3 regions of the Terribacillus sp. JSM ZJ617 genome follow, and region 3 is predicted to be linked to each of the others. Evidence: predicted binding sites of a transcription regulator. Region 3 holds the regulator's gene; each other region holds the start of a gene.
The links. Region 3 encodes LexA, which represses DNA repair genes until DNA is damaged. Its sites were predicted from a motif close to CGAACATATGTTCG; they were not measured.

Region 1 (10,614 bases), 470 kb from region 3:
ACGGCATGTGGATCACGGCCTGCAGGCGGCCTTCGTCGATTATGGAGAAGACCGGCAAGGATTTTTGCAGCGTGAGGAAGTTCCAGCATGCAAACAAGATCAATCGCTCCGTATCGAGCAGGTAATACAGGAGGGACAGGCTCTTTACGTTCAAGTACAAAAAGACGCCTATGGTACAAAAGGGGCGAAGCTTTCCGCTATTATCACTATTCCGGGGACCGGCCTCGTTTATTTGCCGGATGGGAACTACGTAGCTGTATCTAAGAAATTGCCGGAAGAGAGAGCAGCTAAATGGAAAGCACAGATGACGAATCTCCTGACGCCAGGAGAAGGTGTCATTGTACGTACAGAAGCAGATAGATTATCAGAAGAAGTTTTGTTGGAAGAACTGGAGCGTCTTCGAGATAAGTGGCGTGCTTTGTCAGCACAGAAAGCTAATCCGCCTGCAGTTGTTTTCCGAGATGCTCTTATTCCAGATCAGCTGCTCCGTCGCTTTCCAGCAGGAACTTTAGGTGAGGTCGTGGTAGATGATGGGTTCGAAGCGAGACAGCTTCGCCAGCAATATCCAGAGCTTAGCGAGAAGATCAGGTGGGAACGAGAGGCAGAAACACTCCTGCCTCAGCCGCTGTCTGTACTTTGGGACCGTCTGGTTTCGCCGATTACGAGTATTGACAGAGGCATCACCTTGCATATCGATCAAACAGAAGCAATGACGGTCATTGATGTAAACAGTGGCGGCTACACAGGTCATTCGGATAAGAACCAGACAGCTGTCATGGTCAATCAGCTGGCGGCAAAGGCAATTGCCCGGGAAATTCAATTGCGCAATCTGTCAGGGATCATACTGATAGATTTTGTATCCATGAAACGGCCGGATCAACAGCGCGCTGTTTTGCAAACATTTCGGCAAGCACTCCAGCAGGATACACAGCGGACGGAAGTCTATGGATTTACGAAGCTTGGCCTTTTGGAAATGTCGAGGAAACGAGAGAGGCCGTCCTTGATGGAACAGCTGCAAGCTCCGATCCTCAGAGGTTTATCCTTTGAGACGAAATGTTTTCTGCTTGAACGGGAAATCATTAGTCTGTCAGCAGACAAGATATATCTTCTCTCAGGCAGAAAGGAACAGATCAATCATTTTCTTAAGCTGACAGGCAGCAATCCTGCCTATGAAGCCGTATTTGTGAATTTCCAGGACACAAATGAACTCAAACTGACGGAGACAGATATGGAAACTGTAAGAAGAGATGGGTTAGATAGTCTTGACAATCTTTTTTGAAGTATGATAACATCAGTATGTTACACGAGGTTAGCACCCGTGCTACAACCGCGCAGATCAGGTTTCAAGCTTACGAGCGCCTGTGATGGCGAGTCTGAGTTTAAGAGGAGGTGCGTTACATGTACGCAATTATTGAAACTGGTGGAAAACAAGTTAAAGTAACAGAAGGACAAACTATCTACGTTGAGAAATTGGACGGAGAGAACGGTGCGGAAGTTACTTTTGACAAAGTATTGGTAGTTGGTGGCGACGAGGTTAAAATCGGTGCTCCATTCGTTGAAGGTGCGACGGTTACTGCAACTGTTGAGAAGCAAGGCCGCGCTAAAAAGATCAACGTGATCAAGTTTAAAGCGAAGAAAAACTACAAACGCAAACAAGGCCATCGTCAACCTTACACTAAATTGACAATCGGCAAAATCAACGCGTAAGGCGAACCATGATAACTGTTACAATAAACCGTGTCGATGAAGATATTCACAGCTTTGAGCTTAGCGGACATGCGGAGAGCGGCCCTTATGGCTATGATCTTGTGTGTGCAGCTGTTTCGGCAGTAAGCTTTGGAGCAGTGAACAGCCTTTTCGTTCTCGGTGAGTTTGAGCCAGAGGTAGAGCAGGGCGGCGACGGTGGGTATCTACATGTAGTACTTCCCGATCAATTGTCTGAGGAGCAGCTTGATAAAGCGTCTCTTCTGCTGGAAGGCATGCTCGTCTCGCTTCAAACGATTGAACAGGACTATGGCAAGCATATAAGAATCATCGAACAATAAGGAGGTGCACCACTATGCTACGTTTAGATTTGCAGTTTTTCGCATCCAAAAAGGGTGTTGGTAGCTCCAAAAACGGACGTGACTCTGAATCCAAACGCCTAGGCGCAAAACGCGCTGATGGTCAGTTTGTAACTGGCGGATCCATTCTTTACCGTCAACGCGGTACGAAAATCTACCCAGGAACAAACGTTGGAAAAGGAGGAGACGACACATTGTTCTCTAAGATCGATGGTGTTGTTAAATTCGAACGCTATGGCCGTAACCGTAAAAAGGTCAGCGTATATCCGGTAGCTCAAGAAGCTTAATGTTTGAAGAGAGACTCTAGCCTTCGGGTTAGAGTCTTTTTTTCTAATCCACATCTATTGCACCACATATTGTTGAGTATGAAAAAGGAGTTGCCCTCTCCACTTCTTTTTCGTAAAGGAGGAATACGGTTGGAATATCATGAAGTGATGACGCTGTTAGGATTTACACGCCATGAATGGATGAATCGGCTCCAACTCCTACATAGCTATTCTAAATTAGGTAAGGATGAAAAGGTACAGGAAAAAATCGAGGAAGCCATTCACTTGGCAGATGAGGAGCGAAAGCTCTCCAATCTGAACATTCCAGAGACTTTTGTCTGGATTCTCTCTTTCAACTGGACCTACTCTCAGTTTCGGATTAAATTCCAAGTGGACGAGCCTATACCGAAGATTTGGGAATATGACAAGAGGATTCGAGAAAACTTAGAAACAGTAGTGGATGCATTAAGTGAAAGTGCACAAGAGATGGAATTGTATGAAGGCTTGCTCCATGTAAAGACGCGGCAGGAAGAGCCGGTCATAGAAATGTCGTTTGTCGGAATGTTTACTGGCTGGGATAATTTACAATTGATCGGCCAGAAGGAATGTGTCCGGGAAGTGAAAATCGAATCATTGCCAGAGAAGAAATCACGCTGTACCATCGTACTGGCGTGCAATATATGAGGTGAAACCATGTTTGTAGATCAGGTCAAAGTTTTTGTAAAAGCAGGCGATGGCGGTAACGGTTTAGTTGCTTACCGCAGAGAGAAATATGTTCCGCTTGGAGGTCCAGCAGGTGGAGACGGAGGAAATGGCGGAGATGTCATTTTCAAGGTTGACGAAGGTTTGAACACATTAATGGATTTCCGTTATCAGCGCCATTTCAAAGCAAAACGCGGTGAAAATGGTATGAGTAAAGGGCAGCACGGAAAAAATTCAGAGCCGCTCATCTTGCCAGTACCACCAGGTACGCTTGTTCGTGACGAAGATACGGGAGAAGTAATTGCGGATTTGACGAAACATGAACAAGAAGCAGTTATAGCGAAAGGCGGACGCGGCGGTCGTGGAAATTCACGATTTGCTACACCGCGCAACCCTGCTCCTGACTTTGCAGAAAATGGTGAACCAGGTGTGGAGCGTAATCTACAGATTGAGCTGAAGTTGATCGCGGATGTCGGTCTAGTTGGCTTCCCGAGTGTAGGTAAATCCACATTCATATCTGTCGTTAGTGCAGCAAAACCGAAAATTGCGGATTATCATTTTACAACGCTTGCTCCTAACCTGGGCGTTGTGGAAACGCAAGACCAGCGCAGCTTCGTACTTGCTGACTTGCCAGGATTGATCGAAGGAGCGCATGAAGGGATTGGACTGGGACATCAGTTTCTGCGACATGTAGAGCGTACTCGTGTTATTGTCCACGTAATCGACATGGCTTCGACTGAAGGCCGTGATCCGTACGATGACTATGTGACGATAAATGAGGAACTCAAGAAATATAATGAGGACCTGACAACTCGACCGCAAATCATCATCGCAAACAAGATGGATATTCCGGAAGCAGAAGAAAACCTGGTCGTTTTCAAAGAGAAGGTGCCAGCAGACATTGACGTATTCCCGATTTCAGCGATTACTCGAGATGGTCTTCAGGATGTGCTGTACGCTATTGCAGACAAATTGGATCAGATTCCGAAAACCGAAAAGCCAGTCGAGGAACAGACAGAGCGTGTTGTGTATCGTTTCGAGGAATCCGAGAAACCATTCGAAATCACTCGCGATCCGGATGGAGCATTCGTCTTGTATGGAGAACCGATCGAGAAGCTGTTCAAGATGACGGACTTCAATCGAGATGAAGCTGCAAGACGTTTTTCTAGACAGATGCGCGCGATGGGCGTAGATGAAGCATTACGCAAGCGAGGAGCCAAAGACGGCGATATAATCCGTCTATTGGAACTTGAGTTTGAATTTATAGATTGATTCTGTGTGAGCCAAGGTGGGGATAGCATGGCAGAGAAGGAAGAACAATTTTACCTCGTACGCAGTGATGTACTGCCGGAATCGATGAAAAAAACATTACAGGCAAAGGAACTGCTGGAGCGAAAAAAAGTTGCTTCTGTTTTCGATGCAGTGCAGCAGGTTGACCTTTCCCGCAGTGTGTTTTATAAATATCGTGATGCGGTATTCCCGTTCCGCGCCATGGTGAAGCAGCGGATGATTACCCTATTCTTCCACTTAGAGGATCGGACTGGTACGCTGTCTGAGCTATTGGCTATCGTAGCTAGATCAGGTGGAAACATCCTGACAATTCACCAGACGATACCCCTGCAAGGAAGAGCCAACGTAACCATATCATTGAATACGGCTGGTATGCATACCGATATCCAGTCGCTGCTTGATGAACTGAGAGCTTTAGCATATGTAGATAAAGTAGAGATTTTGAGTTCGGAAGCTTAGGCAAGGGAGCAGAGGAATATGAAGATCAGTTATCTAGGACCAAAGGGAACATTCACAAAAATGGCAGTAGATGCGTTATTCCCTGGTGAAGAAGCATACAGCTATGCGACGATTCCGCAATGTATGGATGCTGTCACAAACGGGGAAATGGATTATTGTGTCGTTCCAGTCGAGAATACGATTGAAGGTACGGTGCCAATAACGATGGATTATCTGATCCATCAAGCAAAACTGCCGATTGTCGGAGAGATTGTCATACCGATAAGACAGCATTTACTGACAAAGGATGTCATGGAGTTAAGTGAAATTGAAGCGGTATACTCCCATAGTCATGCGATTGCACAATGTCATCAGTTTTTGCATACGAAGCTCCCGCAAGCAGTTACCCATGCTACTTCCTCCACTGGTACAGCGGCTGAGATGGTTGCTGGAATGGAGGAGGCTGCCGCTGCGATCGGCAATGAACTGGCTGCGAAAGAATTCGGTCTGACGATTTTACAAGAAGATATCCATGACTATGCAAATAATCACACACGCTTCTTTATCTTGGCCGACCCTGCAGCGAAGGTTCCTGAAACAATCGTTTCAGGAAGTAACAGAAAAACGTCTTTGTACGTAACGCTTCCTAGTGACTACGCAGGTGCACTGCATCAAGTATTGGCAGCATTTGCTTGGCGGAAGATCAATATGTCGAAGATTGAATCCAGACCGATGAAAACTGGACTGGGAAATTACTTTTTCATCATGGATGTTACATGTGAAGCGGAGGATATACTCTTTCAAGGTGTCCAGCAGGAACTTACAGCATTAGGCTGCAGTCTGACGGTACTTGGAAGCTACCCGATTCATCAATATGAGAAAAAAGCCGGAGCGAATTTATAGCGTGCCGGCTTTTTCTATTTCAACCTTTTTGAATTAGATGCATAAGATGGTGAAGTAGTGCGTGAGTTCATGAAAGGGGAGTTTCAGTTTTGAAGATTCATATTGTACAGAAAGGCGATACCATGTGGAGTATCGCAAGAAAATACGGTGTAAGCTTTGATGAATTACGACAATTGAATGGGCATATCCGTGAACCGGAGCTTGCGGTGCCAGGAATGAAGCTCAAAATACCGTCAACAGCAAAAGCAGTAGCTACGGAAGCGGTCTTGCGCTCTGAAGCGGAAGGAGGTACTCCTCCTGTAAACGCTGGACAACAAACACCAGCTCCGACGTTCCATAATACACCGCCTATCCAAGAGGATGACATGTCTGCTGCTCCATATCCTATTATGCCGCAGATGCCGCAAATCTCTATGCCGGGTCAAGGTGGAGGTTCCATTCCTAATCTGCCGCAGCAGCAAGCGTACATGGGGGCTCTTCCTACGCAGACGATTACACAAATGCCGCCAGGCCATCAGATGCATGGCTTTCCATCTTATCAACCCCATCAAGGTGCCTGGCAGCAGGCGCCGCAGCACGGTAGCTGGCTGATACAGCAGCCAGGATACGGCGGTACGCCGATGCAGGGAGGGTGGAATATGCAAGGAGGCCAGCCAGGCCAGCAAATGCAGGGTGACTGGGGAATGCAAGGAGGCCAGCCAGGCCAGCAAATGCAGGGTGATTGGGGAATGCAGGGAGGCCAGCCAGGCCAGCAAATGCAAGGTGACTGGGGAATGCAAGGAGGCCAGCCAGGCCAGCAAATGCAAGGTGACTGGGGAATGCAAGGAGGCCAGCCAGGCCAGCAGATGCAGGGTGATTGGGGAATGCAGGGAGGCCAGCCAGGCCAGCAGATGCAGGGTGATTGGGGAATGCAGGGAGGCCAGCCAGGCCAGCAAATGCAGGGTGATTGGGGAATGCAGGGAGGCCAGCCAGGTCAGCAGATGGGAGTACCTTATAACCCACAAAACCAAGCAGCACCTTATTCCTATCCACCAGCGACGATGCGCTCTTGTTGCGGTCCGGATATTCCTTTTCCGACAGCACCGGAATTTACACAACAACAGCCGGAATATAGAGATCCGTACGGTGTGCAGCAGCCGCTCGCCGATTTCTATGAGCCTACACCTGCCCAAGATTTGCCGGGTGATGAACAAGAAAATAAGTGAAATAAAAAAAGCCCCTTTTTCCGTTGAAGGGGCTTTCATTTATAATATACCATGTTCCTCGAAAATGCGGTGCATATCCTGGCGATACTTATCTTCCAAAGCAAGTACTTCTGCTTTGGAGAGACCTGCGTGCTGAATGTGATTTCTAAGTATCAAGGTCGCTTTTTCTTCTGAGAAAACGCTCGCCATGTTTGCTTCGCTTTTCGCTTCCACGTAGTGGAGGTACTTTTGCTGCGTAGTGTTTCTCACTTTTATCCCGCCTTTGTTTAACTTTCTAATCCTTTACCACATATAATCGAAAAGAAAACCAAAAAAGTGTCGGTCAAATCATTTTTTTTTCAAAAAAACGGATAAAGAAGCGCTGACAGGAAAAAATGAAGGCAAAAGCAACGGAATAGGGGTGGAAGATCATGAGGAGATTCTTAGTCTTTTGTTTGCTTTTCCTTTTATTCGTTCCGAGTATAACAGCGCAAGCTGCGGATCCAGTAGAAGTAAAGGTCGTACTGAAGCGTCAATATATAGATGGCAAGCAGACAGAGGTAACCCATCAAGAGAAAATCTATGCAATGGAAGATTTCTGGTCAACCTATCATGATTGGCAGCTTGTTTCCCAAAAAGAAGGTTTGGTTGTATTTAAGCAAGAAGTAATGGATATCTCCCCTTCATTAAAGAAGAATGGCTATTTCGGTATTTACAAAGGGAAACTGACGATATTCGAAGGCAGACCGATTGACCAGCAGGCAATCCAATCGTTTTATCAGATAAATAAGGGCAAGCTGGAAAGCCATCAAGCAGAAGAGCTTGAAGATGGGATCAAGATTCAATCCAGAGAAGTCTATGAGGATGTACTGGAAGCATTCCGTTCCAAGAATGATATAGCACCGATGCCAAGTTGAAAGGGTCGTCCCTCAAGAGAGGGAGGTCCTTTTCTTGTTTTTCGCCATTACCCTTATACGAACATACGCTTGTGTGGTAAAATAGAAGCTAGTTATTGATTCAGGTAGGAGAGAAACAGCATGATAGCGTATGTAAAAGGAAATATTACTGGAATTACTGACGAAGCGGTGCTTGTAGAGGCACACGGTGTAGGTTATGAGATCATCTGCCCGAATCCTTTCCAATTCCAGATGGAAGAAGGCAAGGAGGCGCTTGTCCATACATATCATTATGTACGGGAGGATGCCCAGACTTTGTTCGGGTTTAAAAATACAGAGGACAAGTTTTTGTTTCAAAAACTGCTAGGGGTATCTGGTATCGGACCTAAAAATGCCCTTCAGATTTTAGCAGGGGTCAATGTCGAGGAATTTGTTGCAGCAATCGAACGGGAAGATGATAAATTCCTGACTAGCTTCCAGGGTGTCGGTAAGAAGACCGCACGTCAGATGGTACTCGATTTGAAGGGTAAGCTTGTATATATGGTATCGCTTACTGCAATCGAAGCATCTGCAGGGACAGAAAGCAATACATCTAAGAAACGTCTTGCATTAGCTGATGCGGAAGATGCAATGCGGGCTCTTGGCTACCAGGAGCGGGAAATCAAAGCTGTATTGCCGCAGCTGAAAAAAGAAGACAGCGACAGTGCGGATCACTTGATCAAGAAAGGCTTGGCTTTGTTAAGTCAAAAGAAATAAAGGAGTGCGAAGATGGAAGATCGCATGATAACGAACGAATTGAAACAGGAAGACGAAGTGATCGAGCTCAGTCTGCGCCCGTCCACCTTAAAGCAATACATCGGCCAGCATAAAGCAAAGGAAAATCTGGCTATCTTCATAGAGGCAGCTAAGATGCGGGATGAGCCGCTTGACCATGTATTGCTCTATGGACCACCAGGTCTGGGGAAAACAACAATGGCGTCGATCATTGCCAATGAAATGGGCGTGTCTTTCCGGGCAACGAGCGGACCAGCAATTGAAAAAGCAGGTGACCTGGCAGCGATTCTTAGCTCACTTGAAGCAGGCGATGTGCTGTTCATAGATGAAATCCATCGTTTGCCAAGAGCGGTCGAGGAGATACTCTATCCTGCTATGGAAGATTTCTTTTTGGACATTGTAATCGGAACCGGACCGAGTGCTAGAAGCGTGCGCCTCGATTTGCCGCCATTCACATTGGTTGGCGCGACGACGAGAGCTGGATTATTATCTGCACCATTAAGAGATCGTTTTGGTGTACTGAGTCGCCTTGAATTCTATAATACAGAAGATTTGGCGAGCATTGTCGAGCGGACAGCGGTAATTTTCGATGTCGAGATTGATCCTTCTGCAGCCAACGAGGTAGCATTGCGTTCAAGGGGAACACCCAGGATTGCCAATCGGCTCTTGAAACGGGTGCGCGATATATCCCAGGTCAAAGGGGAAGACTATATCACGCAGGAGACGACCCATGCAGCGCTTAATCAGCTGCAGGTAGATGAAAAAGGTCTTGATCATATCGATCATAAGCTGCTGACGACTATCATGGATCAATTCCGCGGAGGCCCTGTCGGACTAGATACAATCAGCGCGACAATCGGGGAAGAATCCCAGACGATTGAGGATGTATATGAACCGTATTTGCTGCAAATTGGATTTATCCAGCGAACACCGCGCGGCCGGGTTGTAACTCCGCTTGCCTATGCCCATTTCAACCGGGAGGTGCCAGGGGCTTGACCGGCATAGGAAAAATCTTTATTCTTATAGGCGTCGTGTGTATTATAATCGGCATTATCATGTCGTTTATTGGCAGACTGCCAGGAGATATCGTTTTAAAGAAAGGGAACACGACAGTCTACTTTCCAATCGTAACATCGATTGTAGCAAGTATCGTACTGTCGCTCATCTTGTTCCTATTCAACAAATTTCGCTGATACAGACTAGGAGTTAACAGGTATGGATATACAGGATTACGATTTTCATTTACCAGAAGAACTAATCGCCCAGACGCCGCTTCAGGATCGGACAGCGTCAAGGCTGCTTGTGTTAAATAAAGAAGAGAAGACAATGGAACACCGTCACTTCGCTGACATCGGTGACTATTTAAAGCCTGGAGACTGTCTTGTACTGAATGATACACGTGTGCTTCCGGCACGATTGTATGGTATCAAGAAGGACACACAGGCAAAAGTAGAGATTCTATTACTGAAGCAGATAGAAGGTGACAGCTGGGAGGTACTGGTCAAACCGGCCAAGAAAGTCAAAGTCGGCACAGAGCTTAGCTTTGGTGACGGAAAACTAACAGCTGTATGTAAGGAATTGCTGGAGCATGGTGGCCGAATTGTAGAATTCCATTATGACGGCATTTTCTATGAAGTCCTTGAGCAGCTTGGTGAAATGCCTTTACCGCCTTATATCAAGGAACAGCTGCCTGATCAGGAGCGCTATCAGACTGTTTATGCCAAAGAACAAGGATCAGCTGCAGCACCGACAGCAGGTCTGCACTTTACGAAGGAGCTGCTTGCCAATCTCCAGGAAAAAGGTGTGGAAATCGCGTTCATCACACTTCATGTTGGGTTGGGAACTTTCCGCCCTGTTAGTGTGGAATCGATTGAGGAGCACGAAATGCATGCTGAATTCTATCAAATGTCACAGGAAACAGCAGATCAGCTTACACGGATCCGTGCAAACGGCGGACGGATCATCTCAGTCGGGACTACATCCACTCGTACTTTGGAAACAATCACGCGGGACCATGATGGGAAATTCGTGGCAGCAAGCGGCTGGACGGATATTTTCATTTATCCTGGCTTCACATATCGAGCTATTGACGGCTTGA
Region 2 (10,614 bases), on a different contig from region 3:
TCGTACCAAGTCCGTCGCAGGACGAGCACGCACCAAAAGGATTGTTGAAAGAAAACATGCGAGGCTCCAGTTCTCCTATAGAGAATCCGCAAATCGGGCAAGCATGATGCTCACTGAAAAGCAGCTCCTCGACATCCATCACGTCCACGATGACTTTTCCGTCTCCTAGTGCAAGTGCCGTTTCCAAGGAATCTGTCAAACGACCAATAACACCTTCTTTTATGACAATACGATCGACAACAACCTCAATAGAGTGTTTCTTTGTTTTCTCCAGCTTGATGTCATCATGAATCTCCATCATTTCTCCATCAACACGAAGACGGATATAGCCTTCCGCTTTAAGCTTTTCGAGCACCTTCACATGCTCACCTTTCTTGCCGGAAATTACAGGTGCAAGTACCTGCAATCGAGAACGCTCTGGGAATTCCAAAATACGATCGGCCATCTGTTCCACTGTTTGAGAGCTGATTTCAATACCATGCCTCGGGCAAGTCGGACGTCCTACTCTGGCATACAGAAGACGCAGGTAATCATAGATTTCCGTAACGGTCCCGACTGTAGAGCGCGGGTTCTTACTTGTCGTTTTCTGATCGATACTGATAGCTGGCGACAAGCCTTCGATTGAATCCACATCGGGCTTGTCCATCTGACCAAGGAACTGGCGGGCATATGCAGATAAAGATTCCACATAACGACGCTGTCCTTCTGCGTAAATGGTATCAAAAGCGAGCGAGGATTTTCCTGAACCTGACAGTCCAGTCAATACGACTAGACTATCCTTTGGTATATCAACATCGATATTTTTTAAGTTATTGGCGCGGGCGCCTCTGACAGAAATATTTTTCTTCGCCACTTTCTTCACCCTTCCACTTTAAGTTCCAATACAAGATCACGAAGCTCGGCAGCGCGTTCGAAATTGAGGTCGCGTGCAGCCTGTTTCATTTCTTTTTCCATCTTGGCTATGACTTGTTCTTTTTCTTTCTTCGTCAGCTTCGTCAAATCCGGTGTATCTTTCTTATTTGTTCCGGACTCTTCGGAACTAATTGTAGCTTTGATGACATCCCGTACTTCCTTCTGAATCGTCCGCGGTGTGATGCCATGCTCTTTATTGTAAGCGATTTGGATTTCACGGCGTCGTGCCGTCTCATCCATTGCTTTTTGCATGCTATCAGTAATTTTATCTGCATACATAATGACATGCCCGTTCTCATTACGAGCTGCCCGGCCCATTGTCTGAATTAACGAACGCTCTGATCGCAGGAATCCTTCCTTATCCGCATCAAGGATAGCCACTAGGGAAACTTCCGGAATATCCAAGCCCTCTCGAAGCAAGTTGATTCCGATAAGTACATCATACTTCCCAACGCGCAAATCCCGGATGACTTCAATCCGTTCCAGCGTTTTGATTTCTGAATGCAAATAAGCGACTTTAATACCGATATCCTTCAAATAGTCGGTTAAATCCTCAGACATTTTCTTCGTGAGTGTCGTGATTAATACTCGCTCATTCTTTTCGGTACGTTTGTAAATTTCACTGATAATATCATCAATCTGTCCCTCAATCGGACGGATATCGATTTCCGGATCAAGCAATCCTGTCGGCCGGATGATCTGCTCGACCATCTCCGGTGTATGTTCGATTTCATAAGGTCCCGGTGTTGCGGAGACATAGACGAGCTGTTCTGTCTTCTTCTCGAATTCATCGAATGTGAGCGGCCGGTTATCCATTGCAGATGGCAGACGGAAGCCGTGGTCTACAAGCACCTTTTTACGCGCTTGGTCTCCATTGAACATTCCCCTTATCTGCGGCAGCGTAACATGGGACTCATCGACGACGACAAGGAAGTCGTCCGGGAAGAAGTCCAATAGTGTATACGGCGTAGCACCACGTTCACGGAAGGTAAGCTGAGCTGAGTAGTTTTCAATACCCGAACAAAAGCCCATTTCCCGCATCATTTCCAAATCGTAGTTTGTACGCTGCTCAAGACGCTGCGCTTCCAGCAGTTTGCCTTGCTCCTTGAATACAGCCAGCTGATCCTTGAGCTCTTTCTCTATATTAACGATAGCTTTTTTAAGATTTTCTTCGCGGGTTACGAAGTGGGATGCAGGGAAAATCGCGACATGTTCACGGTCGCCGATGATTTCGCCTGTCAGCGCATCTACTTCACGGATCCGGTCGATTTCGTCACCAAAGAACTCAAAACGGATACAATGCTCTTCTTTGGAAGCCGGGATGACCTCGACAGAATCGCCGCGTACTCGGAAGGTTCCGCGCTGGAAGTCGATATCATTTCGTGCATACTGGATGTCAACTAGATTACGAAGCAGCTCATCCCGATCTTTCTCCATGCCGACGCGAACAGACAGCACCTGGCTCTTATATTCCTCCGGGGAACCTAAACCATAGATACAGGACACACTTGCCACAATCAGCACATCATTGCGTTCGAAAAGAGCAGATGTAGCAGAGTGGCGCAGTTTATCGATTTCATCATTGATGCTTGCGTCCTTCTCGATGAAGGTATCAGTTTGCGGTACGTATGCTTCTGGCTGATAATAATCATAATAACTGACGAAATATTCAACTGCATTGTTCGGGAAAAATTCCTTGAACTCACTGTACAGCTGACCCGCCAATGTCTTGTTATGGGCAATGACAAGGGTTGGGCGATTAATTTCCTTCACCATATTTGAAATAGTGAACGTCTTACCGGTACCCGTCGCACCTAGCAATGTCTGATGCCGCTTTTTCTGATGGATACCGTCCACAAGACGGTCAATTGCTCTCGGCTGGTCACCTTGAGGGCTGTATTTAGATACTAATTCAAACGTTTCCTTTTCCTTCAATGCCAAATTCCTCCGTTCTGTTTGCTATTTTTATCATAGCATAAAATATATAAAAATACGAACAAACATTCGTTTAAAATTCCACATACCTGCTAGTATAGATGTTTACCTAATATACGAAACATAAACAAATAGATAGCAAAAAGCCGCCAAAATTTGACGGCTTTATTATTAGTTAGAAGCTTGGTCGTATTGGTTGACCTCGAATAGATCAATCAAATCGACTTTCGGATTTTTATCCGTGAACCAGCGGAGGGCGAAATCGTTCTTGAACAATGCCAAGTAATCCCCTTCGCGATCCTGTGCGAGCAGACTGCGCTCGTCGAATAGGCGTTCATCCACTTGCTCGGCTTTCAGCCAGCGAGGAATGCGTTCTCCCATCGATTCCAATACCACTTCTACATTATACTCGTTTTTCATTCGATATTCGAATACTTCGTACTGAAGCTCTCCGACTGCACCTAAGATATAGCTGTTGTCGCGTTTACCGCGGAACAGCTGGATTGCTCCTTCTTGAACAAGCTGCTCGATTCCTTTCTGGAACTGCTTGGCTTTCATAACGTTTTTGGCGGTAACTTTCTTGAACACTTCCGGCGGGAATTGCGGCAGCTCATCAAATTCAAAATTCGCTTTGCCTTCGACGAGTGTGTCCCCGATTCGGTAGATGTTCGGATCGTAAATACCGATAATATCGCCGGCATAAGCTTCTTCGACTGTATCACGTGATGACGCGACGAATTGCTGTGACTGGGAAAGCTTGATCGGCTTAGCTGAACGAGCTAAATTGACGCTCATACCACGCTCGAATTTACCTGAGCAGACCCGCAGGAAAGCAATCCGGTCACGGTGAGCCGGGTTCATGTTTGCCTGAATCTTGAAGATGAATCCAGAGAACTCTTCTTTCTCGGGAGACACGATACCTTCTGTCGTGCGACGGCTGCCTGGCGCAGGTGCAAGATTAACGAATGTATCAAAGAAAGTCTGTACCCCGAATGGTGCAAGTGCACTCCCAAAGAAAACTGGTGTCTGCTTACCAGCAAGCACACGATCCAATGAGAATTGGTCGCCGGCTTCCTCTAAAAGCTCCAGTTCACCTTTCGTATCCTCAAAAGTGGAATTGCCTGTTAAATCGGCATACGCCGGATCGTCCAGCTCATCGTAAGGAATGAATGATTCTTCTTCATTTCCATTAAAGCGGACAAATTGCTTGTTGTATCTATCGAAAATACCTAGGAAACGCTTGCCCATTCCTGCTGGCCAGTTCATTGGATATGTCTCGATATCCAATACACTTTCAATTTCCTCCAATAGCTCCAGCGGCTCCCGTCCTTCCCGGTCAAGCTTGTTAATGAAAGTGAAGATTGGAATACCGCGCATACGACACACTTTGAAAAGCTTCAATGTCTGTGCTTCAATCCCTTTTGTCGCATCGATGATCATGACAACACTATCCACAGCCGTCAGCGTCCGGTACGTATCTTCACTGAAATCTTCGTGTCCTGGTGTATCCAGGATATTCACTTGATAATCTTTATATGGGAAATTCATTACAGATGATGTAACAGAAATTCCACGCTGCTTTTCGATTTCCATCCAGTCAGATGTTGCGAATTTGCCTGATTTCTTTCCTTTTACCGTACCTGCAGTACGAATCAAATTCCCGAATACGAGCAATTTCTCAGTCATTGTCGTCTTCCCGGCATCCGGGTGGGAGATGATGGCGAAAGTCTTACGCTTCTGTACTTCTTGTTTTATTTGCATCGGTTCATTACCTACCGTTCTATTATCATTCGTATAGCCTGATTGTCTTTGTGATTTGATTTCTTATATCACACTGCGTCAAACCTCATTTCCGCTCCAAAAATCAGTCTTTCTCTACTATACCTAATGTTAGCGCTTTTAGGCAATATCCAACTGACTGGATGTTTTTCATTGACCCACAAGGAGAAAACGCTTTAATATGATAGTAATAAGATTTTCATCAAAATATCGATCTATCCCGAGGAGAGACATAATATGCTAAAGAAACTATTCGGTAAGAATATTACGGAAGAAAGTTTTGTAAGCCCTGTCAATGGCAGAGTGGTCCCGCTTGAGGAAGTACCTGATCCAGTGTTTGCCGAAAAGATGATGGGAGACGGTATCGCTATTGAACCGACAGATGAGACAATTGTCAGTCCTATTGATGCAGAAGTCGTTCAAGTGTTTGAAACAAAGCATGCCATCGGCTTGAAAACACAAATGGGGTTGGAACTGCTCCTTCATATCGGTCTGGATACTGTCAATCTGAAGGGAGAAGGCTTTGAGACTTTTGTCAAAGCAGGCGATAAAGTCTCTGCTGGCGATAAGCTCGTCACCTTCGAAAAAGCATACATCGAGGCAAATGCGAAAAGCAGCATCACCCCGGTGATCGTCACCAACTACGAAGCAAGCGAGTACACATTGGAAGCACTCTACCCGGAACAAGCTATCGCTGGAGAAACTCAGATATTCCAAGTCAAGAAGAAATAAATTGAAACGGCAGCCATGTGCTGTCGTTTTTTATTTTGCCCTATTAGGGAAGGCTATAGCTATATCTGTTATAATGATAAGATAATGATTTTTTTAGACTGGAGACTGGGCTTTCATGCAATCTTATTTTCTCGACAAACAAGATATCATCAAAGTGACAGGCGATCGATTCTACCGAAGAGGATTGGAGTATGTCAATAAAGGGCGTGTGCAAGGTCTGAGCTTCACGCCATCCATCAACCAATGGAAGGCTGTTGTCCGCGGCACCGAAAACTATCCTGTACGGATTTTCTTCTTTGAGGACGACGATCTTGATGGTGTGTGCAGCTGCCCCGCCTATCACACCCATTATACATGCAAGCATATCGCTGCTGTTTTGATCGCGGTCAGCCGAAACCGGTTTGACAGCAATGGATACACAGTTACCGAAGAAACAGCTGCACCGACAGCTGCCCGTCAAACTGATTTCACGGATCGGCTTGTACAAGCATTCGTATCTCCTTCCGAACGACTGACATCAAAGCCTCCGGAAACTTTGAAGCTGGAATATAAGGTCGAACAGCGCTTTATGCAAACCAACGGTAACACGGTCTTCGAGGTCGAACTGAAGGCAGGTACAGCCCGCACCTACATCGTGCGCCTAGCTGAGGACTTTCTCCGAAGTGTGCTGCATCAAACCCGCTATCAGCTGACGCCGAGTTTTGCATTCGATCCTGGTGTACATATTGTTACACCCGAGGACAAAGCTATCCTGGAGCGATTGCTGGAAGCTTGTGAGAACAGTATGATTCATGATTTCACAGCTTCTTCCCTTCAGTCGGAAAAACGTGCGATCAAGCTGACGCCTTCACTAGCCAAGACTTTGCTGCCACAGCTTGCAGATGCAGGTGCCTCACTCCATTTGCTGCATACTGAACCGATGGATACATTTCAGGTGAGCAGTCAGCCAGCACGGTTGGACTTCTATCTTTCAACGGATGAAGACGACATGCTGCAGCTAGGAGTACAGGATATCGCAGCATATGAATATATCAAAAACTACCATTACCTAGTCAAGGATGACACGCTATATCCTGTACCTCCCGACCAGCGGGAATTGGTCAAGGAACTGTTCGCCATCCTTCCTTATCGCCATGATACACCTCAGACTGTATCGGATAAGAACGTTGACCGTTTTGTGTCGCAGGTTGTTGGCAAGCTGGAACAGATCGGACATGTGCATGTTGCTGAAACAGTCCGGAGCAAAGTCGAAATGGCTCCCCTTGTTGCAAAAGTCTTTTTGGATGAGACGGATGATGTACTGCATGCCAGTGTATCTTTCCATTATGGAGATCACGTCATCCAGCCAGGAGAACAGCAGGCAGACATGCCTGTCATCAAACGTCAGCCCGCTAAGGAAGATAAAGTCCTGCAGCAATTGCATGCTGCTGGATTCCGCTTTTCCAAAGGCCGTTTCCACTTGCTCAATGTAGAGTATATGTATGTGTTCCTTCATGAGCATCTGCCCGCTTTACAAGAAGTGGCTGAAGTGTATATTTCCAGCCGGGTGCAAGCGATGCAAGCCGATGATCAGCATGAGGTTTCCTCTTCCGTCAGACTGCAGCAGGAAAAAGGGATGCTTGAAATCAGCTTTGATGTGTCCGGTTTATCAGAGGCACATATTAGCAATGTCCTGCAGGCAATGGTAGAGAAGAAAAGATATTACCGTATCCCAGATGGTGCATTGCTCGATCTGGAGCAGGAATCCATGGAGAACTTCCAGGACTTCCTTGAACAGATGCAAATCAAAAAGAACCAGCTGAATAATCAGCATATTTTCGTACCGATTGCTCAAAGTATGCAAGTAGAAGAGTCCTTACGCGGAGCTGAAATGGAAGCCGCATTCCAGACACTGATTGAGCGGCTTCGCCATCCGGAACAAATCGAGTTTGACTTGCCATCTGGACTGCAGGCAACACTGCGGGATTATCAGCTGACTGGCTTCAAATGGATGAAAACACTAGCTTATTACGGACTCGGCGGTATTCTGGCAGATGATATGGGACTTGGGAAAACACTGCAGACGATTACCTATCTCACATCAGAACGAGAAGCTAACCCAGCTGCACGTCCTGCTCTGATCGTCGTACCTTCCTCTCTGCTCTATAACTGGCAGAAGGAATTTGAGAAATTTGCTCCAAGCATGCGTACACTAGTTATTTCAGGCTCGGCAGCAGAACGGCAGGAACAGCTTTCCCAGCTGGAAGAGCATGATATTATCATCACGTCTTATCCTTTATTGCGGATTGATCATCATGTGTATGCTGGGCATGTATTCGATAGTCTGATCCTGGATGAAGCGCAGGCAATCAAAAACCATGCAACGCAAACTGCCAAAGCCGTCGGACTGATCCAAGCTGGTAAACGATTTGCACTGAGTGGCACCCCAATCGAAAATAGGCTTGAGGAGCTGTGGTCGATTTTCCACACAATCTCACCTGGTCTATTCCGAAGCCGGAGGTCATTCACAGATTTGGAACCGGAAAAGATCGCCCGGATGACGCGCCCATTCATCCTAAGACGAGTAAAAACGGACGTACTGCACGAGCTTCCTGAAAAGATCGAGACAACGAACTATTCAGATCTTACGCAGGAACAAAAAGAAGTGTATGTCGCCTATCTGGAGCGGATACGCAGGAAGATCGATCAGACGATTGCAGAGAAAGGTTTCGATCGCGGTAAACTCGAAATACTTGCAGGACTGACACGACTGCGCCAAATCTGCTGTCACCCATCTTTGTTCATTGAGAACTACAGCGGCCAATCAGGTAAACTGGAGCAGCTGCTCGAGGTTATCCAAGAACTGAAGCAAAGCAATAAACGATTCTTGATTTTCTCCCAGTTCGCCAGCATGCTGGGAATTATCCAGCAGGCACTGGATGAAACGGACGTCTTCTATCTGGATGGCAGTACACCCGCCAAGGAAAGAATGCAGATGGCAGAAGCGTTCAACGAAGGAGAAAAAGACGGCTTCCTGATCAGCTTGAAAGCCGGGGGAACAGGACTGAATCTGACAGGTGCTGACACCGTTATCCTCTTTGACTTATGGTGGAATCCAGCTGTGGAAGAGCAAGCTGCTGGAAGGGCACACCGTATCGGACAGAAAAATGTCGTTCAGGTGATTCGCCTGCTTACACGCGGAACGATCGAGGAACGAATATTTGAGTTACAGCAGCGTAAACGAGCGCTTGTCGATCAAATCATCCAGCCTGGTGAAACGATGCTTAACACACTTTCAGAAGAAGAAATACGCAGCCTGCTATCCATGCAGGTAGAATAAGGAAGGAGCAAGCCATGTGGCTTGCTCCTTTTTTTATAATACAGATTCGATTATCTCATCGAACTTATCACTTACCAGACTTCTGTTATTTAAGATTTCTTCATTCTTAAACGAAACACTTCCCCTATGCTCGTCTAAATTCAAGTTCTCCATTAATGAAGAAAATACGCCTCTGCTTCGCTTATCTATTTCAAAGTAAATCGTCGTCTCATACTCACCCTGCAGGATATAAACCTCTAGTTCATCGAGTTTCTTTAAGTATCTTCCATGGGTAGGAATGAATTCGTACTGCTGGATATACGGTCTGGCTATCTTGATTCCGTATGGGGGCTTCTGATTCTCCATCTGTCTGAATCTGAATCCAATTACCTTTATTGCATCGATGATATTTTCATGTACTTCTGTCGGCTCAATGGATATATGATCTATGTCACTTAAATCGACTGCATTCTTCACATCCACATCCGTATCGATCCAAACCGGCGGTACATTCTTGAATGTCTTAGGATCCTGCATCGTAATCGGTGTATCCAAAGGAATTCGAAAAGAAAATGGAATCTCCTTTCTTTCCCCTTTTGAGATAATGAACGGCTCATTAACCTTATGCGTGTAGACAACTGCCTGCGCCAGACGATCGCTATCCTCATGTCCATACACCGTCATCAGCTTCAGATTGATAGAGTCGATCTCTTGGTCAGTTACGCCGCCCTTTATTTCAACGATACCATCCAGAATCTCTCCTTGAACGAAATAATTATTCCTGATCTTTGTATCCACCTTAGCAGAACCAATTCCAACACTAGCAATCAATTTATTGAAAATAGACATCTAATCACCTCATATTATTGGTTAGACTGTATACGCGCGGAGTGGAAAATAGTTTCAATTATTCCTTTATCAAAAAATAAAAGGAATAATTTACTTTTTATGGTACTATCAAAACTAGTACTTATATCTAAAGGCTTGATAGTTTAATACAAGTACAAAGCCAATTTACAAAAAGAAGGTAACAAAATGGAGATCATCACAGAAAAATTACTGTTTATCGCTTTGTTCATTTTTATCATTCACTCGATAGAAACACTCGCTTATGCTGTAAGATTATCCGGTGCAAGAGTCAAAATGATTGCTTCGGCACTGTCTCTCTTTAACATAATGGTTATTGTATCAAGATTGTCGAATACGATGCAGCAGCCATTCTTAGGAAGTCTAATCGATTCTGCTCCAAAAGAAAATACGCTGGAGTTTGTAGAGACCCAATTCCGTTTCCTTATTGGCGCATCAACAGTTGGAACAGCATTAGGCATTCTCTTACTTCCTACGTTCATCGCACTATTTTCAAGAGCGATCATTCATTTATCAGAAGAAAAAGGATCTGTCCCTTCTTTAATGAAAAGGATTTTTTCATTACATTACATAAAGCGCAGCATAACGCATTTTAGTCTTCCAAAGTTTTCTTATTTACGGGGTACGAAGGTGAAAGATATTCCAATAAGGCTCTTCCTCGTAAATATGCTTATTACTGCAATCTATACAATCGGGGTGCTAGCTGCATTATATGCGGCTTTATTAGTTCCAGATAGAGGGACTACAGCAATCATGGCATCAGGATTGATAAATGGACTAGCAACCATACTTTTGGTAGTTTTTATTGATCCGAAGTTATCTGTCATGGCGGACGATATCGTGAATCAAAGAGGAAGCTATAACAAACTAAAAAGTATGTCGCTCATGATGGTAACGTCCAGGCTGTTGGGGACGTTACTAGCTCAAGTATTCTTTATATGGGGAGCAGAATACATAGCTTGGTTCACTAAATTCATTGCCTAGGCGTAATCCATATCTGAATCTAATAAAAAGCCTACTTAACTGTAATCAGTTAAGTAGGCTTTTTTAATTGACGAATTTGACATTAACTGCTGATAGGCACAGCTTTC
Region 3 (10,614 bases):
GCTTCAGAAATATCTTCTCATCCCTCACTTCAAAATTGGAAGTCAAAATTAAAAGACTGGAGAAAATGATTCCGGCTCCAAGCGAGAACCAGACCTCCCACCACGGCACACGAAACACCGGGAAAAGAAACATTAGTGCACCGGTGCTCATGAATAACGGCGGCAGGATGATTTTCTTCGCCGTTACCGGTCTTGCAGCTGCCCGCATCCGGACCATTGCAACTGCAAGGCCCATACATGCAACCAGGATGGTACTGATGATAACAGGTAATGTCATACCCTTACCTTCTTTCAATTTACATTTCTTTAATTGAGAATGCGTTCAACCGTCTCTATAACCCTCGTATCCTCAAAAGGCTTCGTAATGAAGTCCTTCGCGCCAAGCTCGATCGCTTGCATGACAATGCGCTGCTGCCCCATGGCAGAACACATGATCACCTTTGCATTTGGATCCTGTGTGATAATCTCTTTTAAAGCTGCAAGCCCATCCATATGCGGCATTGTAATATCCATAAAGACGATATCAGGCTCTGTTTTCAGATATTGAGACACAGCCTCGTGTCCATCTGCTGCTTCTCCGGCGATTTCATAATTGTTTTCGATAAGCAGGCCACGCAATGTTTTCCGCATGAATTTTGCATCATCTACTATTAGTATCTTTGCCACTTGCATTCTCCTCACTGCTTGAACGATCTTGTGCGATTGACAGGATGATCGTCAGAGCTATACCAACAACAGTAAGATATACCCCTAGATCAAAAAACGTCGCTGTAGCCAATTCCAGCTCGCCTAAAACAGGCAAGTGGATATATGTAAACGTATGGCTCAGGAATGGCTGTCCAAATAGGAATGACCCTGCACTAGTCAGGATGGCGATAAGCACACCTGTTACTGTCAAAACACGATAGTTGATCGGCAAGATCTTGCTGACTGTCTTGAAGCCATATGCCATATACATGAGCACTAAAGCAGCAGCAGTCCCAAGTCCTCCAATGAATCCTCCACCCGGAGAATTATGGCCTGCAAAGAACAGATAGACCGAAAATCCGAGCAACAAAAAAGATATGAGCACGGTTGTTGTTTTGAAAATAAGATTATTCGGCGAAAATTCCACATTCGACACCCTTTCCCTACATATTTTAAACTACTTCTCTCTTTTTTTCACGATTTAAAAACCGTAAAAAGAGAAAAAACTGGCTAGATAGGAAGTAATCTTTGTCGTTAGATCGAATAAAAGCAGAATGCCTATGAGAATCAGGAAATATCCACTTATTTCATGCAGTATTTTTCCGGTTCTTCTTAATCGTTGCAGTCGAGATCCGAAGAACCCCCAAATGAAGAAAGGAATGCTGAAGCCCAGTACATAAGCTGCCATAAGAGGGACAGCCCCGAACGGCTGCAAGGCAGCGCTTGTCATGATTCCTGCAAGTATAGGGCCTGTACAAGGTGTCCATCCCATTGCGAAGGAAAGTCCGATCAGGAACGAACCAGCATATCCAGGCGGCCTGTTTTTAAAACGCAGCAAGGTTTTGGATGACTGCCACCTTCCTCCTAGCAGCCCTATCTGCACTGCACCAAGCAGAATCAGCATGATTCCTCCGATGACTCGTATATAGGATTGGTATGTAAAAAGCCATTCAGATAACGCTAATGCGCTGTACCCAAGCAGTAAAAAGATTGTTGAAAAGCCAATCAGGAAGAAGACTGTATGCAGAAGCCATCCGTTTTTATATGTTCTTTTATCAGGTGAACCTGGAATGACACCAGTCAGATAAGAAAGAAATGCCGGATAAAGAGGAAGTACACATGGTGAAAGAAAGGAAAGGAACCCAGCCGTTACAGCCAGCAGTATTGTTACCTCCATACGAATTCCTCCTGTTAAAAACTTATAAGCAAAAGGAATCCCCAAAAGGGATTCCTTTCTTTAGTTATTCTCCACTATAGCACAGTTCAGGACATCCCAACAGTTTGGGCATTATGATCCTCGATCACATGATTATTAACATAGCGATGGAAGAACCATTCTCCGATACCAATTACGACCGCGGAGATCAGAGATGCCATCACAACATTATCATCAGGATTCAATAAAGCTTCCCCTAACAGCCAAAGAACGATGAAAGTCAATATTGCGTCACTAACTGTCGCAATTGCGTTCCGCTTTGTAAAATCACCGTCAGGCTTACTTCGGTCACCAGCTCTGCTTAAAATGAGTAAGTCACCAATCACATATGCCGCAATTGTCAAAACGACACTCATCAGTAGCGTATCGCTGAATTCCGTATCGAACATAAGGGTGAAAACAATCCATAAAACAGCTAAAATCATGATGAATTTGATCACAAGTGCTTTCACATGTTTCATTTCTTATCACTCCTTTTTTAATCAAATACCATTATCGCTGCAGATTCAAACCTATTTGTCTGCATTAAGAGTGTTGCCAGATTCATACATTTCATACCTTTGGTCTTCATTAAAAGGAGGATGACAGCACGTTTTCATGAAATGCTAAATCGCATTTTGAAGTATGCAAAGTATATGTAAATATTATCTTACCTTGTGGTCATTACATTCGGCATCTTGATTCTATCTTAATTAATGCTAGGATTTATTTACCAATTGCAGCCGAATTGATACGAATCAAAAGCTGATTAATCGCATGATAATCCGGCTTCTCAGGAAGTGTGGAATGCTCAGCTGCTCTCTTAAGATCATTGTCTAGTAGCTCTATAAGCTCTACAGCTTCACCAAAAGTGTATGCACCCTTCCTACAGTCGAGCAAGAAGCTGCGATTTGGTCTAAATGTGCTAAAATCGCCTGTCTCTAATATCTCAATAGCACTTGTCAATAACCTGACGCTATGCATAAAGAACTTCGTGTCATATCCATAAAGGTCTATCAAGTCCTGTCTGCCTGATCTGCTGACATTTCTTTGTTTTAACTTCTGAATTTGAGAATTAGCATACCCCCCGAACTTCTTTTGGATTGCTTTAGAAAGGAATAGATGCCGGTTATCAATTAGCTGCTGCCCTGGTTCTGTTATTTTTAAGTACTGATCTTTGTTCAAAAACAAGATTTCTATGTTATTTGGTACACCTATCATTGCGTCCTTAACGAACTTTGTAATATGAATAATATTGATATCTACATCGTCTTTCGTATTTTTGAAATTCTTGCCGCCGCTGCTGTTATATTCGTTGAATGATTCCAATCCTAAGAAGTAATTTACTGGCGGAATGCAGATACCTTTGTAGTCTTTATCCGAGTCTTCCGTATTCGTTCCATAAGCATAGCTGCCTGTTAAAGCCATTATAATGGTTCTTTCTTCAAGCCAATCATAATCGATGGATCGCATCTCTTTACCACTCCCCTTCAGTTAGTGTTATCAAGAAATGTATATTAAAAACTTATGATTTTTCAACTGCTCCTCCTGGTCCGCGTTAAATATATTATTTAACATAACCATATAAAACAGGATTTGAACAAATCAAAAAACCACTTTTCCTGCTAAATCTCTTAGCAGAAAAAGTGGTTCCTGGATTCAATTAACTATTACCAGCAATCAAATCCCTTGTTTGCAATGCCAAATCGCCAACTTAAAACGTCAAAGCTATATAGAAATAATTGCTTATTTACCTTGTTGGTTATTCATTGCGCGCATCATTTGGTTGATTTTCTTTTGTGATGGTTTTTGACCCATTTGCATCATCATTGTACGAAGCATCTGTTCATTAATTGGCGGGTTTTTCTTAAGATAGTTCATCATGTATCTTCTGGCGATGAAAAATCCAAGCGCAACGCCGATAATCAATGCAGCCAGTGCTATAAGTACGACCCAGATCGGACTCATATTGGCTTCCTCCTTCAAAATATCTCTAATCTAGTATAGACAATCAAAAGGAAGAATACAATAGATGAACCCGTGATTGCAGGTCATTTTTTATGATAGGCGCAATCCAGCCGCAATTGTTGGCTGCTGGCTCTATAATAAAGAAGGAAGAATCAAAGTGGCGGAGCTCTGAAAAGACAGTCTCTTCGGCCGTCGTCAAGGAATCGCATACCACTCGGAGATAGTGCTGATCCGTCTCGATATAGACGCCATCATCCTGAAGAAGGGCTTGCTGAAGTGACGCTCCGGGAGGAAAATCATAAGTGATATAATCCAGCTGCTCTTGCACATATGCAGTATTCTCCACTTGACTGGAGAGGAAAAAGCGATAGAGGATATCCGATTTATAAAAATAGCGGAAATAGATCTCGTGTTTCACCCAATAGACGAAGTATTCTTTCACAAGCTTGTCCCTCCTTCTCCTTTGAAAGAATAGTATACGCTAGGATCAATGCTTAATCCCTCGGAACTTGTAGCAAAGGGACACGAAGTTAAAAAGGTTTACTCGAATTTTGTCATAAAAGAAAAAGACCGGCCAACATCTACGGCCGGTCTTTCTATTAATCCAAAATGGATTTCACTTTTTCAATCACATTCTCAACAGTAAAGCCGAATGCTTCAATCAATTTATCTCCGTTGCCAGAGGCACCGAAAGTATTAATACCGATTACTTTGCCTTCATCACCGACATATCTTTCCCAGCCTAGCGGAGAAGCCATTTCGATACCAACACGTTTCTTCACTGCTGGAGGAAGGACGCTATCCTTGTAGGACTGCTCCTGAAGCTCGAAACGATCCCAAGAAGGCATGCTGACTACTGACGCCTCGATGTTTTGTTCACGAAGTGCTTCTTGTGCACGTACAGCCAACTGAACTTCTGAACCAGTTGCAAGAAGCAATACATCAGCCGTTTCCTTCTGGGCTGGGCTTACAACATACGCACCCTTCTTCACGCCTTCATACGCAGCTTGCTGCGTGGATGGAAGTGTCGGAAGATCTTGACGAGTCAAAACAAGCGCCGTTGGAACCTTATCAGATTCAAGCGCCAGTCTCCATGCAGCCTGTGTTTCGTTACCGTCTGCAGGACGGACAACACTCAAGCCAGGCATTGCGCGCAAGGATGGCAGCTGTTCGATTGGTTCATGTGTTGGACCATCTTCTCCGACTGCAATAGAATCATGTGTCAATACGTATGTCACAGGTGTTCCCATCAATGCAGACAAACGGATAGCTGGACGCAAGTAATCGCTGAAGACGAAGAAAGTACCACCGTACACTTTCAATCCACCATGAAGTGCCATACCGTTCAGTGCAGCACCCATTGCGAATTCACGTACACCGAACCAGATATTGCGTCCGCTGTAGTTGGCTTTGGAGAAGTTCTCTTCTTTTGCAAGCAATGTTTTATTCGAACCTGCAAGGTCAGCACTTCCGCCGAACAAGCTAGGCACTGCATCTGCGATTGCGTTCAATACTTTACCAGAAGCAGAACGAGTGGCAGTCTTGTCTTTGCCCTCTTCATATGTCGGAAGCGTATCTGCCCAACCTTCTGGCAATTCACCTTTGATTGCAGTAGTCAGTTCTTTTGCAAGCTCAGGGTGCGCTTCCTCATACTTAGCAAATAACTCATTCCAAGCCTTTTCTGCTTCTGCGCCTTTTTTGATGACTTTCTCTTCGAAATCACCATAAACCTCTTCCGGAACGTGGAATTCTTCATGCTCCCACTTGTAATATTCCTTCGTAAGCTTCACTTCATCAACACCTAGCGGTGAACCATGGGAAGCGCTTTTTGCTGATTTGTTCGGAGAACCATATCCAATAACTGTTTTCACTTCGATCAAAGTTGGCTGTGTTGTATTCGCTTTTGCTTGTTTGATTGCCTCACGAATCGCATCTACATTTCTGCCTTCTTCGACGCGGATAACTTGCCAGCCATAAGCTTTGAAGCGATCCTCTACGTTTTCAGAGAAGCTGTGGTGAAGATCACCATCGAGAGAAATATCATTGGAATCATATAGCACGATCAGCTTGTCCAAGCCAAGGTGGCCTGCAAGTGAAGCTGTTTCATGCGAAATACCTTCCATTAAGTCACCATCACCACAAATTGCATATGTGTAGTGATCTACAACAGGGAAGCCCTCTTTATTATACTTCGCTGCAAGATGCGCCTCTGCCATCGCCATACCAGTAGCCATCGCGATACCTTGTCCAAGCGGACCAGTAGTTGCTTCGACACCATCTGTATGATGGACTTCCGGATGTCCTGGTGTACGTGATCCGTACTGGCGGAAGGATTTCAAATCATCAATGGATACTTTGTATCCAGACAAATGCAAGAGGGAATACAATAACATGGAACCATGTCCAGCAGACAATACGAAACGGTCCCGGTTGAACCAATGGGAATTCTTCGGATTGTGAGCCATGAAATCGGTGAAAAGCGTATAAGCCATCGGCGCTGCACCCATCGGCATACCTGGGTGGCCGGAATTCGCTGCTTCGATTGCATCGATTGATAACGTACGAATTGTATTAATGGAAAGCAATTCTGTAGTCTGAACCATGTAAACATCCCTTTCATCTAGCAAATTATGTACTCTTGTTCATCCTATACAAAAATCTTCCGATAAACAAGGATTTATATATAGAAAAAGAAGGGAAAGGCTGTACATAGAGTCAGCCATCCCTTCTTATTCCTCTTCACGTAATTTTTTTACTTTTTCTGGTGTTACGTCATTGCCTTCACGATCCATAACTGTCATCGACTTGAACTGGTTTTTGAATGAAGAACGTACATTTCCCAGATATTCCTGTCTTAGTTCCTTTTGCTCTTTCTGTTCGCTAAGGCTGAGTCCTTCTGCCTTTGCTTTATTTGCTAACGCATTGAGGCGTGCTAATTTGTCTTTACTTAACATGTGTATATGCTCCTTTAAGCATTAAAGTTGATACACACTATGTTACCCGCTAGCGTCTTCCGATTCAAGCGAAAGATATTCCTGGTACCTTCTATGTACGGTCGCCTTTGATACATGAAAGCCCATACCTCGCAGAACAGAGCTGATTTCCTGGAAAGTAAGCTTGTTATTTCGCAGCCTGATCACTTCTTGAATCGGAAAATCAATCCGCTCTCTGCCCGGTGCAGCCTGCTGATTGCTCAGATTCTTGCTTGGATTATATCCTGCCTCGATTGCCCTTCTCATACCCCGCTTGATCTTCATATTATGGATCTTCCGCTGATACTCCTCGACTATACCAACGATTTGGAGCACCATACCATCCGATTCCGAAAGCTGGAATTCGCCATGCTGGCTAAGTGTATAAACCTTGACCTCCAGCTTTTGAAGATGATGGAACAAAGCAATCTTTGTATTGCCTCGCCCCAACCTTGTCTCATCCTGAATGAGGAGACAGTCTGCTTCACGCGCTGTGAACAAATCCAGCATGCGAAAAATCCCCGGCCGTTCGATGTCATAACCGCTCTGCTTTTCTTCGATGATATCGATGACCTCTATGTCGGAGGACGCAGCAAGACTGATGAGCTCCTCGCGCTGGCGCTCAATCGAGCTTGCCTGCTCGTCCTTTTCTGTACTTACTCTGCAATAGATGACTGCTTTCATTGATGTACCCTCTCAGTTCGACTAATTAGACGCTCATTATAAGTGTAAAGTATAAGAAGAAAAGCGTGAAGCCGAAAAGCACATAATAGAATAGATCTGATTTCGCTAGTTTTTTGAACATGGTAGACCCCTCCGTGTTTTAAGAACGTGCGTTCTCTTTGTTAATTCCATTATATACGAACATAGGTTCTAGTCAAGGCTTTTTTTCGAACGGATGTTTGTATATTGCAATCTATCATGGTATACTCTATGTAATAAAAATATATGCACGGGGTGTTCGATACATGATAAAACTATCGAAAAGACAGGAAGCGATTCTAGCATACATAAAGGAGCAGGTACTCGATAAAGGGTACCCGCCATCCGTCAGGGAAATCGGCGAAGCAGTCGGCTTGGCATCAAGCTCTACCGTTCACGGCCACCTTTCCCGTTTAGAGAAGAAAGGTCTTATCCGCCGTGACCCGACAAAGCCGCGTGCCATCGAGGTATTATCATTGGATAGTGATGATCAGACAGATATTCCCCGCGGTGAGGCAAACTATGCTCCCGTTATCGGAAAGGTAACAGCTGGTATTCCAATTACTGCAGTGGAGAATATAGAAGAATATGTACCTGTTCCTAGCCATTTAGTAGGTCCGGATGATAATATATTCGTTCTGGTCATTGTTGGGGAAAGTATGATTGAAGCTGGTATTCTTGACGGAGACATGGTAATCGTCAAACAGCAGCAAACGGCTCAGAACGGAGAAATTGTTGTGGCGATGACCGAGGACAATGAAGCTACTGTGAAACGTTTCTTCAAAGAAGAAAATCAGATACGACTGCAACCGGAAAACAGTACGATGGATCCTATCATTTTGGATAATGTCAGCATTTTAGGGAAAGTAATAGGCTTATATCGCTCCATCCAATAAAATCGGCTTCGGCCGGTTTTTTTTTCATAGAATTTACACAGTTTCTGCCTGCTTTCGACATACTTTTTGGGTATATTAGATTATTCTATTACCAAAAGTTAGAAAGCGGGTGGTATCGTGAAGCTGTTTTACAAGCTTGTCTGCAAGTTGCGAGGCCGTCATAAGATTGATAGTGTCACTGATTCGTGTAAATGTGGATATACCAGAAGCTACCGCAGAGAACAACATAGTATGGATGATTATTATCTTAAAGAACGCTAAACACACATTGTATGAATAAGGAGCTTGCCTATACGGCAAGCTCCTCTTTTGTGCTTTTCATTATTGCCAGTTTCAATGCTTCGAGAAGGATACCTGGTGTCACTTTTTCGTATGTCTCCCCAAGTAGCTGCTTGGCACCATCCAGAATTCGCCGGTTACCCATCAAAGCTAACAGCTCATGTCCTTTTACTAAGATATCGTCAATAAAAACATCTCTATAGTCCTTAGAGTTTGTTACAACACCTAAAATGAACCCTTCCTGCAGCAGCACTTCTGCGTGATGTACGACATCGTATGGTATGCATGTTCCTACAGCGCATCGGTATTCTCTTGCTTTCGTTCCTTGGAGTTGGTCTGCTTCTAACTGTTCCAATATTTCATGAAATAACGTAACACGTAGTTTTGGCATTTGATCTCCTCCTTGTTATGGTTCTATTATTCCACATATCGTTTTTCAATCTCCTGAAAAGTTTGTACATTATTTCACAAATAAGTGACAACTTAGAGAACTGCTTGAACCATACTAACTTGCATTAATATAGCAATTATGTGGTATAGACCTTATGAGCCAATTATTGGAGGTGGAATAATGTCAAACTATCACACTAACCCAGACGGGAATGGCAGTTGGCAAGTTAAGAAAGAAGGGGCAAAGCGTGCTTCAGGCCGTTTTGTCAAGCAGAAAGAAGCAATGGATTATGGGAAAGAACTAGCTAAGCGGACTGAAGGCGAACACTTCATTCACGGACGAGACGGAAGAATTCGGGAACGTGATTCTTATGGAAATGATCCATTCCCGCCAAGGGGCTGAATTTAGTCATGGATAGAACGCAAAGGGCATTTAAAATCTTAAAATAAATAACAAAACCTGAAATAGTTTCAGGTTTTGTTATACATCTTCTGCTTTCTATTAGTATGCAGTCCATCCTGCGTCTGCTGCTATGACCTGCCCATTGACGAAGCTTGACTCATCAGAACCTAAGAAAAGAGCAAGTTGAGCGATTTCAGCTGGTTTCCCTACACGCGGCATTGTTTCATTACCAGTCATTTGACGCCCGGCTCCAAATTCCGAGATACTCGTCATAGATGCACTTATGTTTGTCTCGACCCCACCCGGGGCTATACCATTACACCGGATACCAGAGTGTGCGTACATATATGCCGTATTTTTCGTCAATCCAGTTACTGCATGCTTGGAAGCTGTATATGCTGCTCCTGCACGCGCTCCTCGCAAACCGCCTGCTGATATATTATTGACGATTACACCATGACCTTGTTCCAAGAAGATATTTGTAGCAATACGCATTGCCCTCATGACACCAGTGGTGTTCACAGCAAAGACGCGATCCCACTTCTCATCCGTAATCTCTCCTACCGGTTCCATCCCGTCCATAATACCCGCATTGTTAACCAAAATATCTAATTTACCAAATGCTTCTTTCGTTTCTGCAAATAACCGCTCCAAATCCGCTGACTCTGCGACGTTTGTACGGTTAGCAATTGCCGCGCCGCCCTTCTCCTTTATAGCCTCTGCAACTGCTTGCGCCCCTTCAAAGTTAAAGTCAGATACAACTACTTGTGCCCCTTCTTTTGCGTAAAGTTCTGCTATTGCTTTCCCCATTCCTGAAGCCGCACCTGTTACGATTGCTACTTTATCTTTTAATCTCATAATACAAGTCCCCCTTAGTTATTGTACATTTGTTCGATAAAATAATATTATATATTTGTAACTGTGTTCAATCAGCAGAATTAATCAGATTGTACAATATGGTACAAATTTTAAAAAAGTGTTCAATAAAAGGGGATTCTTCTTTGAATAAAAATGATTTGCGTGTTTTAAAAACAAAACAGAATATACACTTGTCATTAACGAACCTACTAAAAAAGAAGCCTTTAACTCAGATAAAAATAACTGAACTCTGTAAACAAGCCA

Region 1: the regulator LexA is predicted to act here: its motif matches at 7,822-7,835, upstream of ruvA (Holliday junction branch migration protein RuvA).
Region 2: the regulator LexA is predicted to act here: its motif matches at 2,906-2,919, upstream of uvrB (excinuclease ABC subunit UvrB).

Annotation. Positions count from the first base shown of each region.
Region 1 covers NZ_JBISEQ010000002.1:756,729-767,342, reverse strand. The annotation lists gene ACH6C1_RS10190 (ribonuclease E/G) at 1-1,279, shown strand, start outside; ribosomal protein L21 leader region at 1,316-1,385, shown strand; gene rplU (50S ribosomal protein L21) at 1,399-1,707, shown strand; gene ACH6C1_RS10180 (ribosomal-processing cysteine protease Prp) at 1,716-2,045, shown strand; gene rpmA (50S ribosomal protein L27) at 2,060-2,350, shown strand; gene ACH6C1_RS10170 (Spo0B domain-containing protein) at 2,480-3,013, shown strand; gene obgE (GTPase ObgE) at 3,023-4,303, shown strand; gene ACH6C1_RS10160 (ACT domain-containing protein) at 4,331-4,780, shown strand; gene pheA (prephenate dehydratase) at 4,799-5,662, shown strand; gene ACH6C1_RS10150 (LysM peptidoglycan-binding domain-containing protein) at 5,752-6,867, shown strand; gene ACH6C1_RS10145 (hypothetical protein) at 6,907-7,116, opposite strand; gene ACH6C1_RS10140 (BofC C-terminal domain-containing protein) at 7,278-7,763, shown strand; gene ruvA (Holliday junction branch migration protein RuvA) at 7,884-8,498, shown strand; gene ruvB (Holliday junction branch migration DNA helicase RuvB) at 8,511-9,512, shown strand; gene ACH6C1_RS10125 (DUF2905 domain-containing protein) at 9,509-9,709, shown strand; gene queA (tRNA preQ1(34) S-adenosylmethionine ribosyltransferase-isomerase QueA) at 9,732-10,614, shown strand, end outside.
Region 2 covers NZ_JBISEQ010000001.1:971,401-982,014, reverse strand. The annotation lists gene uvrA (excinuclease ABC subunit UvrA) at 1-853, opposite strand, end outside; gene uvrB (excinuclease ABC subunit UvrB) at 859-2,847, opposite strand; gene ACH6C1_RS04715 (peptide chain release factor 3) at 3,019-4,608, opposite strand; gene ACH6C1_RS04710 (PTS sugar transporter subunit IIA) at 4,864-5,358, shown strand; gene ACH6C1_RS04705 (DEAD/DEAH box helicase) at 5,474-8,677, shown strand; gene ACH6C1_RS04700 (sporulation protein) at 8,711-9,505, opposite strand; gene ACH6C1_RS04695 (lipid II flippase Amj family protein) at 9,692-10,507, shown strand; gene ACH6C1_RS04690 (PDZ domain-containing protein) at 10,590-10,614, opposite strand, start outside.
Region 3 covers NZ_JBISEQ010000002.1:290,955-301,568, reverse strand. The annotation lists gene ACH6C1_RS07780 (CcdC family protein) at 1-277, opposite strand, end outside; gene ACH6C1_RS07775 (response regulator) at 307-666, opposite strand; gene ACH6C1_RS07770 (Na(+)/H(+) antiporter subunit B) at 641-1,114, opposite strand; gene ACH6C1_RS07765 (cytochrome c biogenesis CcdA family protein) at 1,169-1,864, opposite strand; gene ACH6C1_RS07760 (YndM family protein) at 1,951-2,364, opposite strand; gene ACH6C1_RS07755 (nucleotidyltransferase domain-containing protein) at 2,609-3,355, opposite strand; gene ACH6C1_RS07750 (YneF family protein) at 3,629-3,850, opposite strand; gene sirA (sporulation inhibitor of replication protein SirA) at 3,894-4,292, opposite strand; gene tkt (transketolase) at 4,450-6,453, opposite strand; gene ACH6C1_RS07735 (DUF896 domain-containing protein) at 6,580-6,804, opposite strand; gene ACH6C1_RS07730 (YneB family resolvase-like protein) at 6,847-7,506, opposite strand; gene lexA (transcriptional repressor LexA) at 7,791-8,420, shown strand; gene ACH6C1_RS07720 (hypothetical protein) at 8,710-9,090, opposite strand; gene ACH6C1_RS07715 (DUF2188 domain-containing protein) at 9,271-9,492, shown strand; gene ACH6C1_RS07710 (SDR family oxidoreductase) at 9,592-10,350, opposite strand; gene ACH6C1_RS07705 (TetR/AcrR family transcriptional regulator) at 10,494-10,614, shown strand, end outside.